2 regions of the Nocardiopsis coralliicola genome follow, and region 2 is predicted to be linked to the other one. Evidence: riboswitches for the same ligand, from Rfam matches in the RefSeq annotation. Region 2 holds a riboswitch; the other holds the start of a gene.
The links. Region 2 has a riboswitch for thiamine pyrophosphate ahead of thiO (glycine oxidase ThiO). Riboswitches for the same ligand answer to the same signal wherever they lie in the genome.
Positions count from the first base shown of each region.

Region 1: another riboswitch for thiamine pyrophosphate. It lies ahead of thiC (phosphomethylpyrimidine synthase ThiC); the one in region 2 lies ahead of thiO (glycine oxidase ThiO).

Region 1 is NZ_BAAGXT010000004.1:197,406-201,657, reverse strand. Features, by position in the region: gene ACYVGT_RS05370 (lycopene cyclase family protein) at 1-548, shown strand, start outside; gene ACYVGT_RS05365 (hypothetical protein) at 732-1,391, shown strand; TPP riboswitch at 1,496-1,606, shown strand; gene thiC (phosphomethylpyrimidine synthase ThiC) at 1,602-3,410, shown strand; gene ACYVGT_RS05355 (FkbM family methyltransferase) at 3,445-4,252, opposite strand, start outside.
Region 2 is NZ_BAAGXT010000032.1:7,383-11,634, reverse strand. Features, by position in the region: gene ACYVGT_RS19800 (long-chain fatty acid--CoA ligase) at 1-838, opposite strand, end outside; gene thiE (thiamine phosphate synthase) at 1,100-1,759, opposite strand; gene ACYVGT_RS19790 (Rv2175c family DNA-binding protein) at 2,062-2,421, opposite strand; TPP riboswitch at 2,526-2,636, shown strand; gene thiO (glycine oxidase ThiO) at 2,634-3,926, shown strand; gene thiS (sulfur carrier protein ThiS) at 3,965-4,165, shown strand; gene ACYVGT_RS19775 (thiazole synthase) at 4,174-4,252, shown strand, end outside.

The DNA.
Region 1 (4,252 bases), on a different contig from region 2:
GCAGTGCCCTGGTGGAGTACACCGAATTCACCCGCACGGTCCTGGACGACGCGGGCTACACGGCTGCGCTGCGGCACTACACCGGCGACGTGCTGGGCCTGGAAGGGGCCGCTGTCACCGCGGTCGAGCAGGGCGCCATCCCGATGACCGACGGCCGCTTCATTCCCCGTGCAGGGCGCCGCGTGTTCCGCCTCGGCGCCGCGGGCGGGGCCACCCGGCCCTCCACCGGCTACACCTTCAGCGGCATCCAGCGCCAGGTCGCCGCGGTGGCGCGCGCACTGGAAGAGGGGCGCACGCCGGTGCCCCCGGTGCCGCACCGCCGCCGGCACCTGGCGATGGACGCGGTGCTGCTGCGCGCCCTGGACGCGGGGCGGGTGCGCGGCGACGCGTTCTTCGCCGGACTGTTCGCCCGCAACAGCATGGTCGACGTGCTCGACTTCCTCGACGGGCGCACCACCCTCCGCCGCGAGCTCGCCATCGGGGCGACCACGCCCGTCGCGCCCATGGCTGCCACCGTGGTCGAACGCCTGCTCGGCCGGCCCCGCTGAGGCGCCGCCCGCCCGATTCCTTGAAGGCTCGCCCCGCGCTGGGTCATACCAGCGGGCAGCGGTGCCTGGGGCGGGGCGTGTCCCGACCTCCCGGGAACGCACCGGTGCCAGCCATAGAGTGCACGAGCATCCGTTATCCTCTTGAAAATCGAGTAGATCGAGTTTCGAGGAATTGGAGTCCCGATGGTCTCGGCCACGTTCGGGCTGTTCGCCGCCTCCCACGCGGTCCTCTGCGCGGCGCTGCTCGGCGCGGCGCGAAAGCAGCGGTCCTGGTGCCTGCTGTTCGCCGGCGTGGTCGCCGCAGGGCTGGTCTACGACAACGGCATCGTCGCCCTGGGGGCCGCCATCGGCGAGGGGGCGCTTCTGGAGGGGCTGAACTACCCGCGTTTCGTGGTCCACGCCCTGTTCACGCCGCTGCTGGTGATCACCGCGGTGGGTCTGGCGCGGCGCTCCGGCGCCCCGTGGGCGCAGGGCAGGGGAGTGCACGCCGCCTTCTGCGCGGTGGCCGCCGCGCTCGTCGCCTACGGAATCGGCTTCGAGGTCGCCGGCCTGGAACTCGTGCCGCAGACCGAGGGCGACGCCCTCCGCTACTCCGGCGCCGAGGCCGCTCCGCCGGTCCCGGCCGCCGCCGCGATCCTGATCGTCATCGGGGTCGGCCTCGCCCTGGTCCGCAGAGGAGGGCTGGCGCTGCTGCTCGGCGCGGCCGCGATGTTCGCGGCGGCCGCCGCTCCCAGCGCGCCGATGGCGCTCGCCAATCTCGGCGAAGTGGCCCTGATCGCCGGATTCGCAATCACCGGAACCCGCCGGCCGCCCGCCGCGGCGCTCCGCTCCGCGCCCGGGTGAAAAATTCGAGGGGCAGCCGCCGATTTCCGCCGCCTGCGCTGGCATTTCCCAATCGGACGCGATAGTGGGATTGCCAGGTGCGGGGCGGACTGTGATACACGTTCTGTGACCCCGCGGGGGCCTTCGGTAGAGGGCTGAGATCAGGCTGGCACCGCCTGGAACCGTTGAACCTGATCCGGTTGACACCGGCGTAGGAAGCGAGGACCGCAGATGGCTGCGCGCATTCCCGAAAAGCCCCGCCCCACTGGAAATCCGGCCGGCGAACCCGACTCTGAGCGGTATGCGTCGCATTCGCTCGCCTGGGTCGAGGACTCGGAGCACGGGATCCGCGTTCCGGTCACCGAGATCGCACTCGACGACACCTCCGGGCGCCCCAACGAACCGGTCCGCGTCTACCGCACTGCCGGTCCCGGCAGCGTCCCCGAGTACGGACTGCCGCCGCTGCGCGCGCCGTGGATCGCGGCGCGCGAGGACACCGAGACCTATGCGGCGCGGGGCCGCCGGCTCGCCGACGACGGCCGCGCGGCCGCGCGGCGGGGCGCCCCGTCCCAGCAGTGGCAGGGGCGCCGCGCGGCACCGCTCCGCGCAAAGGCCGGTGGCACGGTCACCCAGATGCACTACGCGCGGCGCGGCATCGTCACCCCCGAAATGCGGTTCGTGGCACTGCGCGAGCAGTGCGACGCGGAGCTGGTCCGCAGCGAAGTCGCCGCGGGCCGGGCGATCATCCCGGCCAACGTGAACCACCCGGAGTCCGAGCCGATGATCATCGGCAAGCGGTTCCTGGTGAAGATCAACGCCAATATCGGCAACTCCGCGGTCACCAGCTCGATCGCCGAGGAGGTGGCCAAGCTCCAATGGGCCGCCAAATGGGGCGCGGACACCCTGATGGACCTGTCGACCGGAAACGACATCCACACCACCCGCGAATGGATCATCCGCAACGCGCCGATCCCGGTGGGCACGGTGCCCATCTATCAGGCGCTGGAAAAGGTCGACGGCGATGCCAATGCGCTGACCTGGGAAATCTATCGCGACACCATTATCGAGCAGTGCAAGCAGGGCGTCGACTACATGACGGTCCACGCCGGGGTGCTGCTGCGCTACGTCCCGCTGACCGCCGAACGGGTGACCGGGATCGTCTCGCGCGGCGGGTCGATCATGGCCGGCTGGTGCCTGGCCCACCACGAGGAGAACTTCCTCTACACGCGCTTCGACGAGCTCTGCGCGATCTTCGCCCGCTACGACGTCGCCTTCTCACTGGGCGACGGGCTGCGGCCCGGGTCGATCGCCGACGCCAACGACGCCGCCCAGTTCGCCGAGCTGGACACCCTAGCCGAGCTGACCCGCCGGGCGTGGACCCACGACGTCCAGGTCATGGTCGAGGGGCCGGGGCACATCCCGCTGCACCAGGTGCGGGAGAACGTCGAACGGCAGCAGGAGCTCTGCGACGGCGCCCCGTTCTACACGCTGGGGCCGCTGGTCACCGACATCGCCCCCGGCTACGACCACATCACCTCGGCGATCGGGGCCACCGAGATCGCCCGGTACGGCACCGCGATGCTGTGCTACGTCACGCCCAAGGAGCACCTCGGGCTGCCCGACCTCGACGACGTGCGCACCGGGGTGATCACCTACAAGATCGCCGCGCACGCCGCCGACATCGCCAAGGGCCACCCCGGGGCCGCGGCGCGCGACGACGCCCTGTCGAGGGCGCGGTTCGAGTTCCGCTGGCGCGACCAGTTCGCGCTGGGGCTGGACCCCGAGACGGCCGAAGCCTTCCACGACGAGACACTCCCCGCGGAACCCGCCAAGACGGCGCACTTCTGCTCGATGTGCGGGCCGAAGTTCTGCTCCATGCGGATCTCCCAGGACATCCGCGACGCCTACGGCGCCGCGGGATCCGCCGACGTCGCGGCGGGTATGCAGCAGAAGAGCCGCGAGTTCCTCGAGTCCGGCGGGCGGGTCTACCTGCCCGACCCCGCCCCGGCCGCGAGCCGGGGCGAGGCAGGGCCGCCCTAGGCGCCGCTCTCGGGCAGAGGCGCCCCGGCCCTCCTCAACGGCGTTCGTCCGCGAGGGGGCCGCAGGCGTCGACGGCCCGGCGCCACGCACGGGCGTCGTCCCACAGTGCAGCCGGGGGTTCCGCGGGCGCGAAGAGCCACATGCGCTGCTCCGCACCGGAGACCCGGCCGTCGATGACGCTGCGGGCCGGCGCGGGGACCTCGTCGCCCAACTGGTGCCAGGTGTAGTCGAGCGGGCCCAGCAGGTCCATCAGGCGCTCCTCGACGCCGCGGCCCGGGAGGACCTCGCAGAAGACCCAGGGGCGGAACGTCTCCAGGGCGGCGAGGCCCCCGGCGATGACGTCGGGCTCGGTGGTCTCGGTGTCGATCTTGACGACGGCGGGGACGGTGCCGGTGCGCGCGCACCACGCGGACAGGGTGTCCACCCGCACGCGGATCCGGCCCGCCTCGGGGCGGAACCCCGCCGCGAGGGAGTTCGACGCGTCCGAGGTCGAGGACAGCGTGAACGTGGCGCCGCCGGTGCGGTCCGCCAGCGCGAGCTCCGCCACGTCGACCGGGAGCCGGTTGGCGTCCGCGATGGCGCGCGCGGTCTCCGCGATGTGCGGCGTGGGCTCGAAGGCCCGGACCGGGCGCCGGCTGCGCGCCGCCGCGAGCAGCCCGTACACGCCCACGTTCGCGCCCACGTCCAGGACGGCCCCCGGGCCGGCGTGGTCGAGCGCGGCGAGGAAGCACGCCAGCGTCTCCGGCTCGAAGCCGGCGAGCCCGTCCTGTTCGAGCTTGCGGGGCACCCACAGTCCGGACGGAGCGGTGACGGACAGCGCCGCGGGGCCGGTGTGTCCTCCC
Region 2 (4,252 bases):
GGGTGGGCCGGCCCTGGCCGATCATGTCGGCGATCGCAGCGGGCTGCAGGTGGCGGTCGGTGAGGTGCAGCGAAGCGCCGACCATCAGCGCCGCGTACGGCAGCCCCCAGGACATGGCGTGGAACATCGGGACGACGGCCAGCGCGCGGTCGGACTGGGCCAGGCCCTGCCCGTCGGACATGCACACCTGCATCGAGTGCAGCCAGATGGAGCGGTGGCTGTAGGCGACGCCCTTGGGGTCGCCGGTGGTGCCGGAGGTGTAGCAGAGCGCGGCGGCGTCGCGCTCGTCGGCGGCGGGCCAGGGGAACTCTTCGGGCCGGCCGCCGATGAGCTCTTCGTAGGCGTGCACGGCGATCCCGGTGCCCGCCGCCTCCGCGGCCAGCGCCGCGGCCGCACCGGCCCCGCCCTCCGCGTCCTCCACCACGATGACGTGCCGGACGGTGCTGAGCCGCGGCAGCATCGGGGCCAGCAGCGGGACGAGGCTGGCGTCGGCGATGACGGCGCGGTCCTCGGCGTGCTCGGCGATGTAGGCGATCTGGTCGGCGTGCAGCCGGATGTTGAGGGTGTGCAGGACCGCGCCCATGGCGGGCACGGCGAGGTAGGCCTCGAGGTGTTCGCGGTTGTTCCACTGGAAGGTGGCGACCCGCTCGTCGCCGGTGATCCCGAGCTCGCGCAGGCCGTGCGCGAGCTGCGCGGCACGCCGCCCCACCTGGTCGAAGGTGCTGCGGCGGAACCCGCCGCCGGTCCAGGTGGCGGCCTCGGACCGGCCGTGCACGGTGGTGCCGTAGCGGACGAGGTCCGCCACTGACAGAGGGACGTCCTGCATGCTGCTGCGCATCGGCCCGCCTTTCCGCCGGCTCCGCCGGCGCCCGACTCGGCTGTGACGGCGGTCACCCGCCGTTCGGACCGAACGTAAGAACGACCGGTCGGTCGGTGAAGATCCGGCCCCCGATCGTTACCCAACGGACGCCGCCCGCTCCGCGGCGGGGGCAGGGGCCGCCGGCGCGGACGGCGCGGCGGACGGAGCCGCCGGAGCTGCGGTGCACGCCGGCGCCGGGGAACCGGCGCGGATCAGCAGCCGTGGCCTCCTGCTGCGGGATCAGGCGCCGCCGGCGGCCGCGGCGAGGCGGCGGGCGAGGGCGGCGGCCGCGGCCTCGGGGTCGTCGGCTTCGGTGATGGCGCGGACGACGACGGCGCGGCGGGCGCCGGCGCCGATGACGTCGGCGAGGTTGTCCTGGCCGATGCCGCCGATGGCGAACCACGGCCGGCCGCCCGCCAGTTCGGCGGCCCGGCGCACCAGGTCCAGGCCCGCCGCGGGGCGGCCGGGCTTGGTGGGCGTCGCCCAGACGGGCCCGACGCAGAAGTAGTCCGTGCCGGGCTCCTCGGCCGAGGCGGCGGCCGCCTCCGCGGTGTTGTTCGAGCGGCCGATCACCGGGCCGTCGCCGATGATGGCGCGCGCGGCCCGCACCGGCAGGTCGTTCTGCCCGAGGTGCAGGACGTCGGCGCCGGCCGCGTGGGCCAGGTCGGCCCGGTCGTTGACCGCCATCAGCGCGCCGTGCCGCGCGCAGGCGGCGCGCACTGCGGCGAGCGCTTCCAGCTCCTGGCGGGCTTCCAGCCGCTTGTCGCGCAGCTGGACGACGTCGACACCGCCGGCGAGTGCCGCATCGAGGAAGGACTCCAGGTCCCCGCGGTCGGATCGGGCGTCGGTGCACAGGTACAGGCGGGCGCGGGCGAACCGCTCGCGGACGGTCGGGCTCATGGGGCCTCCTGGGGGTGGGCGCCCCGCGCGCGGCGCGGGGCGGTGCGGAGCCGCTGGGGGCAGGCCGGGGGGCGCGTCCGCCACTGTCCGGGGTTCACCGCCGGGCGGCGAGGTCCGGGGGGCACCGGGCCGCCCCGGCAGGCGGGCGCACGGCCGGCAGCCGGAGGCCCTGCTGGAGCGGGGCCGGCCGCGGGCCTGGACGGCACCCTCCCCCGGCGGCTGCGGAAGCGCGGTGTGCCGGGGGCGGCCGCCGCGCCGGACGCAGCGGCCGCCCCCGGCGCGGGGACTCGGGCGGGGCGGGCCTACAGGGCCAGCGCCTGCGCCCGGCGGCGGACTTCGGTGCCGCGGTTCTCGATCAGCGCCTGGACCGGGCTGCCGGGCAGGGTGGGGTCCTCGGTGAACAGCCAGGCGAGCGCCTCCTCGTCGGAGAAGCCGCAGTCGGCCAGGACGGTGAGCGTGCCGGGCAGGCCCTTCACCACGTCGTCCCCGGACAGGAACGCGGAGGGGATCTGCAGCTCGCCCGCGCGGCGGATGCCGATCAGCCTGTGGTCGCGGATGAACTGCTTGACCCGGTTGGGCGAGACGCCCATCCCGGTCGCGGCGTCCCGCAGGGTGGTCCAGTCTCCGACCAGGTCGTCGATGCTCTTGTCGTTCTCGTTCACACCCCCAATGTGCCATATCCGCGCGTCAGCGCGGCGCCGCTCGGGCCCCGGCCGGGCCGCTCCCGCGCGGGGCGCGGTGGCGCACCGTGCCTAGAATGGGGGGAGAACATCCCCGCGGGAGCCGGGTGGGACCCGGCTGAGAGGGGGGCTGCGAGCCCTCGACCGCAGAACCTGATCCGGGTCATTCCGGCGAAGGGAGTGGAGGAGCACCTATGCCCCCGACACCGTCCGGCCCCGAGGCGCCCGGCGCTGCGGCAGCGGCCGCCGCGCCGCCCGGCGGTTCCGGAGCCGTCTTCGACGTGGTGGTGGCCGGCGGCGGGCTGATCGGCCTCGCCACCGCCTGGCGGGCCGCGCGGCGCGGCCTGCGCACGGCGGTCGTGGCACCGGCCGCCGAGCCGAATGCGGCCTCGACCGTCGCCGCGGGCATGCTCACCCCGGCCACCGAGGCGGTCTTCGGCGAAGAGGAGCTGATGCGCTTCGCCGCGGTCTCCCGCGACCGCTATCCCGGTTTCATCGCCGATGCCGAGGCCGACGCCGGCGAGGCAGGCTGCGCCGGCTTCAGCACCGCCGGCACGCTGCAGATCGCGTTCGGCGCCGACGACATCTCCCGCCTCACCGAGCTCGGCACGCTGCACGCCCGGCTCGGGATGGACGCCGAGCGGCTGACCTCGCGGCAGTGCCGCAGGCTGGAGCCGCTGCTCTCCCCCGACGTACGCGGCGGCCTGCACGTGCCCGGCGACCACTCGGTCGATCCGCGGCGGCTCCTCGCGGCGCTGCGCCGGGCCGGAGCGGCCCGCGGCGTGCGGCGGATCACGGGCAGGGCCACCGCTCTCGCCGCTGCCGGAGGGCGGGTGCGCGGCCTCTACACCGACTCCGGCGCGCTGGTCCGCGCTGAGCAGGTCGTGCTCGCCGCCGGAGCCTGGACCCCGTCCATCGGCGGCCTGCCGCCGGGGCTGGTTCCGCCGCTCCGCCCGGTCAAGGGCCAGCTGCTGCGGCTGCGCACCCCGCCGGGTGAACCGCCGATCGTCGGCCGCACGGTGCGCGGCCTGGTCCGGGGCGTACCGGTGTACCTGGTGCCGCGCGCCGACGGCGAGATCGTCGTCGGCGCCACCCAGGAGGAGGTGGGCGCCGACACCCGGCTCACCGCGGGCGGCGTCTACCAGGTGCTCCGCGACGCGCACACCCTGGTGCCCGGTGTGGGCGAGCTGGAGATCGCCGAGGCCTGCGTCGGCCTGCGGCCGGGTTCGCCGGACAACGAGCCGCTGCTGGGCCCGGCCGGCGGCGGCCCGGAGGGGCTGCACCTCGCCGCCGGGCACTTCCGGCACGGCGTGCTGCTCACCCCGGCGACCGCCGACGCGCTGGCCGCGGTGCTCGCCGGCGACCCGCTGCCGGACCACGCGCGGCGCTTCGCCGCGGCGCGGTTCGGCGCCCCTCCCGGCCCGGAGGGCGCGGAGCAGCCGCCGCAGGACCGGGCCCCGGCCGGACGCGCCGGGGCAGCCCGCTGACCGCCCAGCAGCACGAGTACCGAGAAGGAGCCGCAGCCGTGGAGATCACCGTCAACGGAGAACACCGGGCCTACCCCGACGGCAGTACCGTCGGCGATGTGGTCCGCGCCCTGACACAGGCGCCCGGCGGGGTGGCCGCCGCCGTCAACGACGCGGTCGTGCGCCGGGGGTCCTGGGACAGCGCGCCGCTCGCCGACGGGGACCGCGTCGACGTCGTGACCGCAGTCCAGGGAGGGTGAGGACACCGATGACCGAGACCACCGCACCCGCGGCCGCCGCGACCGGCCCGGCACCGGGCTCCGCAGCGGGCTCCGACCCGCTGGTCA